DNA from 2 places in the Pseudomonas sp. NPDC086581 genome. Region 2 is predicted to be linked to the other one. Evidence: predicted binding sites of a transcription regulator. Region 2 holds the regulator's gene; the other holds the start of a gene.
What was found. The regulator sigma-54, encoded in region 2, starts transcription at its own class of promoters, with help from an activator protein. The targets are predictions, from matches to a motif close to ANTGGCATNNANNTTGCTNT.
Positions count from the first base shown of each region.

Region 1: the regulator sigma-54 is predicted to act here: its motif matches at 1,565-1,584, upstream of glnK (P-II family nitrogen regulator).

Region 1 covers NZ_JBIVBR010000010.1:76,185-80,062, forward strand. Annotated here, with positions in the region: gene ACIPK7_RS20295 (YifB family Mg chelatase-like AAA ATPase) at 1-1,048, opposite strand, end outside; gene ACIPK7_RS20300 (accessory factor UbiK family protein) at 1,088-1,369, opposite strand; gene glnK (P-II family nitrogen regulator) at 1,773-2,111, shown strand; gene ACIPK7_RS20310 (ammonium transporter) at 2,153-3,487, shown strand; gene ACIPK7_RS20315 (secondary thiamine-phosphate synthase enzyme YjbQ) at 3,595-3,878, shown strand, end outside.
Region 2 covers NZ_JBIVBR010000023.1:19,362-23,239, forward strand. Annotated here, with positions in the region: gene rapZ (RNase adapter RapZ) at 1-223, opposite strand, end outside; gene ptsN (PTS IIA-like nitrogen regulatory protein PtsN) at 226-693, opposite strand; gene hpf (ribosome hibernation-promoting factor, HPF/YfiA family) at 703-1,011, opposite strand; gene ACIPK7_RS29045 (RNA polymerase factor sigma-54) at 1,089-2,591, opposite strand; gene lptB (LPS export ABC transporter ATP-binding protein) at 2,845-3,570, opposite strand; gene lptA (lipopolysaccharide transport periplasmic protein LptA) at 3,570-3,878, opposite strand, start outside.

The sequences.
Region 1 (3,878 bases), on a different contig from region 2:
AGGGGCAGGGGTTCATCGCCGCCACCAGTTGGAAACGCGCCGGGAAACGTACGCGGCCGTTGGCCCGGGCGATGACGATTTCGCCACCTTCCAGCGGCTCGCGCAGCACCTCCAATACCTTGCGATCGAACTCCGGCAGCTCATCGAGGAACAGGACCCCTTCATGGGCCAGGGTGATTTCCCCCGGCTGCGGGCGACTGCCGCCACCGACCAGAGCGGGTGCGGAAGCGGTGTGGTGGGGCTGGCGGAATGGGCGTTGCGGCCAGTGGGTCAGCGGCCCGCGCCCAGCGACGGAATGGATCGCTGCCACCTGCAGCGCCTCGTCCTCATCCAGTGGTGGCATCAGGCCGGGCAGGCGGCTGGCGAGCAGAGTCTTGCCGGTGCCGGGTGGTCCGCTGAGCAACAGGTTGTGCGCGCCGGCGGCGGCGACCAGCAGCGCACGCTTGGCGGCGGCCTGCCCCTGGACTTCCGACAGGTCGGGATAGGGCGGCGTTACCCGCATCAGACCATTGGCTTCATAGGGGCGCAGGCGCTCCTGGCCGCTGAAGTGCGCGGCCAGCTCGAGCAGGTGGCCGACGGCATAGACGGTCAGGCCGCTGGCGAGGCTGGCTTCCTCAGCGTTCTCCCTGGGCACCACCAGGGCGCGCCCGGCGGCGCGGGCCGCCAGTGCTGCGGGCAGTACACCGGGGACCGGTCGCAGCGTACCGGAGAGCGCCAGTTCACCCAGGCATTCCAGCTCATCCAGCCCGGCGGCATCGGCCAACTGGCCGCTGGCGGCGAGAATGCCCAGGGCGATGGCCAGGTCGAAGCGTCCGCCGTCTTTCGGCAAGTCAGCCGGGGCGAGGTTAAGGGTGATGCGTCGGTTGGGGAAATCGAAGCCCGAGTTGAGCAGGGCGCTGCGTACGCGGTCCTTGCTCTCCTTTACGGCGCCCTCGGGCAAGCCGACGAGGGTCAGCGACGGCAAGCCGTTGGCGAGATGCGACTCGACTGTGACGCCGGGCGCTTCCACGCCGACCTGGGCGCGGCTATGGACGATGGCGAGGGACATGGATCACTCCTGGATTCCATGCCGCCCGCCAGGCGGGGATCAGTCTTCGGCGGCGGGGGCTGGTGCGGCGGGCGGTGAGAACTTGGCTTCCATCTCCGCGACCTTGGCTTCCAGTGCTTCGAGGCGAGCGCGGGTGCGCGCGAGGACGACCATCTGGCTGTCGAACTCGTCGCGGCTGACCAGGTCGAGTTTGCTGAAGGCACTCTGCATCAGAACCTTGAACTGGGCTTCCAGCTCGGCCTTCGGCAGGGGCGATTCGCCACCGAACAGGCGTCCGGCTTGTTGGCTGATGGCATCGAGGAAGGCTTTGGGCGGCAGCATGGTTCATGGGTTCCGGATTGAATCAGAGCGCAGTCTAACACGCAGCCGGTACCGGCTGCGGCGCGCGGGGTTGCACGCTTTTTGAGCAGTGTGCCCGCTTGGCGTGCGCGCTTTCGGTGCGCCAGAGCGGCGCTGGCGAATCGCCAGAAAGCACCATTTCAGGCCAAGTGCCTGATGCAGCGGGCGTTTTCATGAACTGGCAAGCTTCATGCTTTGGGGCAGATATGGCGTGCACCGATGCAGTTCCGGTGCGGCAGGCGAGGCGGTGGATTGCTTCGATCAAGGCAGTCGGAGTGCTGAGGTAGGGCGGCCGGCGCATTACAAAAGCCAGACACTGCGCTTAGACTTGTCTCCGGGTTCGTTCTTCCTGGGGCGGGTCCACCAAAACACGGGAGAGAGTTACATGAAGCTAGTCACAGCCATCATCAAGCCGTTCAAGCTGGACGACGTTCGTGAGTCGCTGTCCGAGATCGGCGTGCAGGGCATCACTGTGACCGAAGTCAAAGGCTTCGGCCGGCAGAAGGGTCACACCGAGCTGTACCGTGGCGCGGAATACGTTGTCGATTTCCTGCCGAAGGTGAAGATCGACGTCGCCATCGCCGATGACCAGCTGGATCGTGTTATCGAAGCCATCACCAAGGCCGCCAACACCGGGAAGATCGGTGACGGCAAGATCTTTGTCGTAAATCTGGAACAGGCCATTCGTATCCGTACCGGCGAAACCGGCACCGACGCGATCTAAGCCAAGCCCACACCGAACCCCACGCCCCAGGAGAAACAACAATGACTCTGCGCAAATACGCAGGGCTAGGCGCCCTATTGCCCCTCGCAATGCCCGGTCTGGCCTTGGCCGACGAGGCCGCGGCCCCCGTCCTGAACAGCGGTGACACCGCCTGGATGCTGATTTCCAGCGCCCTGGTGCTGCTGATGACCATCCCCGGCCTGGCCCTGTTCTACGGCGGCATGGTGCGCGCCAAGAACGTCCTGTCGATCATGATGCAATGCTTCGCGATCACCGCGCTGATCAGCATCCTCTGGGTCGTCTACGGCTACAGCCTGGCCTTCGATACCGTTGGCATGGAAAAGGGCGTGGTCAACTTCGCTTCCTTCGTCGGCGGACTGGACAAGGCCTTCCTCAGCGGCCTGACCACCAGCGGCCTGACTTCCGCCGCCGCGCTGTTCCCTGAGAGCGTCTTCGTGATGTTCCAGATGACCTTCGCGATCATCACTCCGGCCCTGATTGTCGGCGCCTTCGCCGAGCGCATGAAGTTCTCGGCCATGCTGATCTTCACCGCGCTGTGGTTCACCCTGGTCTACGCACCGATCGCCCACATGGTCTGGAGCGGTGACGGCGGCCTGTTGTGGGACTGGGGCGTGCTGGACTTCGCTGGCGGCACCGTGGTGCACATCAACGCCGGTATCGCCGGCCTGGTGGCGTGCATCGTGCTCGGCAAGCGCAAAGGCTACCCGACCGCGGCCATGGCCCCGCACAACCTGGGCTACACCCTGATCGGCGCTGCGCTGCTGTGGGTGGGCTGGTTCGGCTTCAACGCCGGTTCCGCCGCCGCTGCCAACGGCACCGCCGGCATGGCCATGCTGGTCACCCAGATCGCTACCGCCGCCGCTGCCCTGGGCTGGATGTTCGCCGAGTGGATCACCCACGGTAAGCCAAGCGCCCTGGGCATCGCTTCCGGCGTGGTTGCCGGCCTGGTCGCCATCACCCCGGCCGCCGGTACCTGCGGCCCGATGGGCGCCATCGTCATCGGCCTGGCGGCCGGCGTGATCTGCTTCTTCGCCGCCACCAGCCTCAAGCGTGCCGTCGGCTATGACGACTCCCTGGACGCCTTCGGCGTGCATGCGGTCGGCGGCATCGTCGGCGCCCTGCTCACCGGCGTGTTCGCAGCTCCGGCTCTGGGCGGCTTCGGCACCGTGACCGACATCGGCGCGCAGCTGTTCACCCAGTTCAAGGGCGTGGCCTTCACCATCGTCTACACCGGTATCGTCAGCTTCGTGATCCTCAAGGTTCTGGACCTGGTCATGGGCCTGCGCGTCACCGAGGAAGAGGAAACCGTGGGTCTGGACCTCTCCCTGCACAACGAGCGCGGCTACAACCTGTAAGGGTTCGCGCAAGTTCGACGAAGGGCGCCCTCAGGCGCCCTTTGTTTTTTTTGGCAGCACGCTAGAATGCGCGCGCATCACCGTTAGCGACGGAAGGATTGCCCGCCATGTGGCAGCAGAAGACCATCACCCTGCGCCCTCGCCCGCGAGGATTCCACCTGGTCACCGACGAGATCCTGGCCGCGCTGCCGGAGTTGTCGAAGTGCCGGGTCGGCCTGCTGCACCTGCTGTTGCAGCACACCTCCGCTTCGCTGACGGTCAATGAGAATGCCGATCCCTCGGTGCGCCGCGATTTCGAGCGATTCTTCAATCGCCTGGTGCCCCAGGGCGAGAGCGGCTATGAACATGACTACGAAGGTCCGGATGACCTTCCGGCGCATTTCAAGTCGAG
Region 2 (3,878 bases):
GCAGCTCGGGGAAGCGCTGCAGTTGGCTGGGCAGGTTGCGCGCGTCGATAGACACGGCGACCTGCGGGTGCAGCAGCTCGGTGTGCAGCAGTGCGCGCTGGGCCAGGTCCGGGAGGAGACTGGCCGGCAGGTTGTCGATGCAGTAGAAACCGTTGTCCTCGAGCACGTTGAGCGCGGTGCTCTTGCCCGAGCCGGATCTCCCACTGATGATGATCAGGCGCATGATCAGTGCCCGTTGTTCTGAAAGTCCACGACGATCCGGTACAGGTCCTCGCCGTTGGCGGCGTGACGCAGGCGGTCGCGGACGTCGGAGCGGTCGAGCATGGAGGCGATCTGCCGCAGCAGTTCCAGGTGCTCCTCGGTGGCTGCTTCCGGCACCAGCAGCACGAACACCAGGTCGACCGGCGCGCCGTCGAGGGCGTCGAAGTCTACCGGGTGATCCAGGTGCAGGATGGCGCTGATGGGCGACTGGCAGCCGGGGAGGCGGCAATGCGGAATGGCGATGCCATTGCCGAAGCCGGTGGAGCCCAGGCGTTCCCGGGCCACCAGGCTGTCGAAGATGTCTTGGGAATCAAAACCCGGCAGCTCGCGAGCCACCAGGTTGGCGATTTGTTCGAGGACACGTTTCTTGCTGCCGCCCGGCACGTTCACGAGGGAACGGCCGGGGGTCAGGATTTGCTCAAGTCGGATCATAGGGAGGGGTTAACGGACACCAACACCTTGCTGGCGTTCGAGGTATTTTTCCTTGTGCTTGATCAGTTGGCGGTCGAGCTTGTCGGTGAGCAGGTCGATGGCCGCGTACATGTCTTCATGTTCGGCGCAGGCCACCACTTCGCCACCGGCGATGTGGAGGGTGGCTTCAATTTTCTGCTTCAGCTTCTCGACCTCCATGATGACCTGAACATTGGTGATCTTGTCGAAGTGGCGCTCCAGTCGGCCAAGTTTCTCGCCGACATAGTCGCGCAGGGCGTCGGTCACATCCAGTTGATGTCCACTGATGTTGACTTGCATACCGCTTTCTCCTTGTTGCCGTGTGTAAGAGGCAGGTTAGGGTGCCTGCCGCCGGAACACTTTGGCGTGGATCAACGTCACACCAGTCGCTTGCGTTCGCTCGAGGGAGAGATTCCTAGGGACTCCCGGTACTTGGCGACGGTACGACGTGCCACTTGAATGCCCTGTGCCTCCAGTAAACCAGCGATCTTGCTGTCACTCAATGGCTTTTTCGGACTTTCCGCCGCGACCAGTTTCTTGATGATGGCGCGAATCGCGGTGGACGAGCACTCGCCGCCTTCGGAGGTGCTGACGTGGCTGGAGAAGAAGTACTTCAGCTCGAAGATGCCACGGGGCGTGTGCATGAATTTCTGCGTGGTGACACGGGAGATGGTCGATTCGTGCATTCCCACCGCCTCGGCGATATCGTGCAGGACCAGTGGCTTCATCGCTTCCTCGCCGTATTCGAGGAAGCCGCGCTGGTGCTCGACGATCTGGGTCGCCACCTTCATCAGCGTCTCGTTGCGGCTCTGCAGGCTCTTGATGAACCAGCGCGCTTCCTGCAGTTGGTTACGCATGAAGGTGTTGTCGGCGCTGGAGTCGGCACGGCGCACGAGGCCCGCATACTGCGAGTTCACGCGCAGGCGCGGCACCGCTTCCTGGTTCAGCTCCACCAGCCAGCGGTCGTTGTTCTTCCGAACGATGACATCCGGGACGACGTATTCGGCTTCGCCGGATTCGATCTGGGAACCTGGGCGCGGGTGGAGCGACTGGATCAGTTCGATGGTCTCGCGCAGCTCGTCTTCCTTGAGCTTCATACGCCGCATCAGCTGGCTGTAGTCACGGCTGCCGAGCAGATCCAGGTGGTCGCTGACCAGGCGGATGGCTTCGGCCAGCAGGTAGGTCTTGGTCGGCATCTGGCGCAGCTGCAGGAGCAGGCATTCGCGCAGGTTGCGCGCGCCGACGCCGGCGGGTTCGAGCTGCTGCACCCGGCGCAGGACGACTTCCACTTCATCCATCTCCACGCCCAGTTCCGGGTCGATGGAGGCGAGGATGTCGTCGAGGGACTCGTCGAGGTAACCGTCATCCGTGATGCCGTCGATGATGCTCAGGGCGATCAGGCGGTCGGTATCGGACATCGGCAGGAGGTTGAGCTGCCACAGCAGATGGCTCTGCAGGCTTTCGCCGGCGGAAGTGCGGGAGGTGAAGTCCCACTCGTCGTCATCGTTGCTGGGCAGGCTGCTGGCGCTGGTCTGGTAGATGTCTTCCCAGGCGGTATCGACCGGCAGCTCGTTGGGGATGCGCTCGGCCCACTGGTCCTCGTCGAGGCTGTCGACGCTGGGTGTGGTGCTTTCCTGGAAGTTGTCCTGGGAGCTGCTGCTGGTGCCGTTGGCGCCGGATTCGGCACCGTCCGCCATGGGATCGCTGTTATCGAAATCCTCGCCTTCTTCCTGGCGCTCCAGCATCGGGTTGGACTCCAGGGCTTCCTGGATTTCCTGTTGGAGGTCCAGCGTGGAAAGCTGGAGCAGTCGGATGGCCTGTTGCAGCTGCGGAGTCATCGTCAGCTGCTGGCCCATCTTGAGGACTAGCGATGGTTTCATGGCTGGAACTAGGCACCTTGTTCGCTGGCGCGAAGCGCGCCATATCCACGACTACGGACACCGGGGTGCCGCGAGGAAGCAAATTATATGCCTGAGTTTGGACGCTTTGCCTAGGGGCTGTCGACCTTTCGTTACAACCCGGTTGCGCCAGGGTAGACCAGGCAGCCGGGTGCGTCGCGGAGCGGCCGACGAGCCGCGCCACGCTTGGAGGGGAGATGGATCTGCCGCGCCCAGGCAGGGCGCGGCGCAGGGGTCAGAGACGGAACTCGTGGCCCAGGTAGACTTCCTTCACCAGGTCGTTGGCGAGGATGCTCTCGGCACTGCCTTCGGCGATCAGCTGACCGTCGTTGACGATGTACGCCGTTTCGCAGATATCCAGGGTCTCGCGGACGTTGTGGTCGGTGATCAGTACGCCGATGCCCTTGGCCTTGAGGTGGTGGATGATCTGCTTGATGTCGCCCACGGAGATGGGGTCGACGCCGGCGAAGGGCTCGTCGAGCAGGATGAACTTTGGCGAACTGGCCAGCGCGCGGGCGATTTCCACGCGGCGACGCTCACCACCGGACAGGCTCATGCCGAGGTTGTCGCGGATGTGGTGGATGTGGAACTCCTCGAGCAGGCCTTCCAGGGCCTCTTGGCGGCCGGCGCGATCGAGGTCCGTGCGGGTCTCGAGGATCGCACCGATGTTGTCCGCCACCGACAGCTTGCGGAAGATCGAGGCTTCCTGCGGCAGGTAGCCGATGCCGGCGCGGGCGCGGCCGTGCATGGGCAGGTGGGTGACATCCTGCTCGTCGATGCGCACGACGCCCTGATCGGCGCGAACCAGGCCGACGATCATGTAGAAGCAGGTGGTCTTGCCCGCTCCGTTGGGGCCGAGCAGGCCGACGATCTGCCCGCTCTCGATGCTCATGCTGACGTCGCGGACGACTTGCCGGCTCTTGTAGCTCTTGGCGAGGTGCTGGGCGGTTAGCGTAGCCATTACTGCGCTTGATCCTGCTTTTTCTTGGGCTGGATGACCATGTCGATACGCGGGCGCGGCGTGGTCACCTGGGAGCCGGTGGCGCGGCCTGCGTTGACGATCTGGCGCTGGGTGTCATAGACGATCTTCTCGCCTTCGAAGGTGTTGCCTTCCTGGATCACCTTGGCCTGGTCGATCAGCACGACGCGGTTCTGCGAGACGAAGTACTGGATGGTCAGGCCGTAGGCCTGGGTGATCTGCTTGTCCGGCGCCGGCTTCTGTTCGAAGTAGGCGGGCTTGCCGACCGAGGTGACGACCTCGATCTCGCC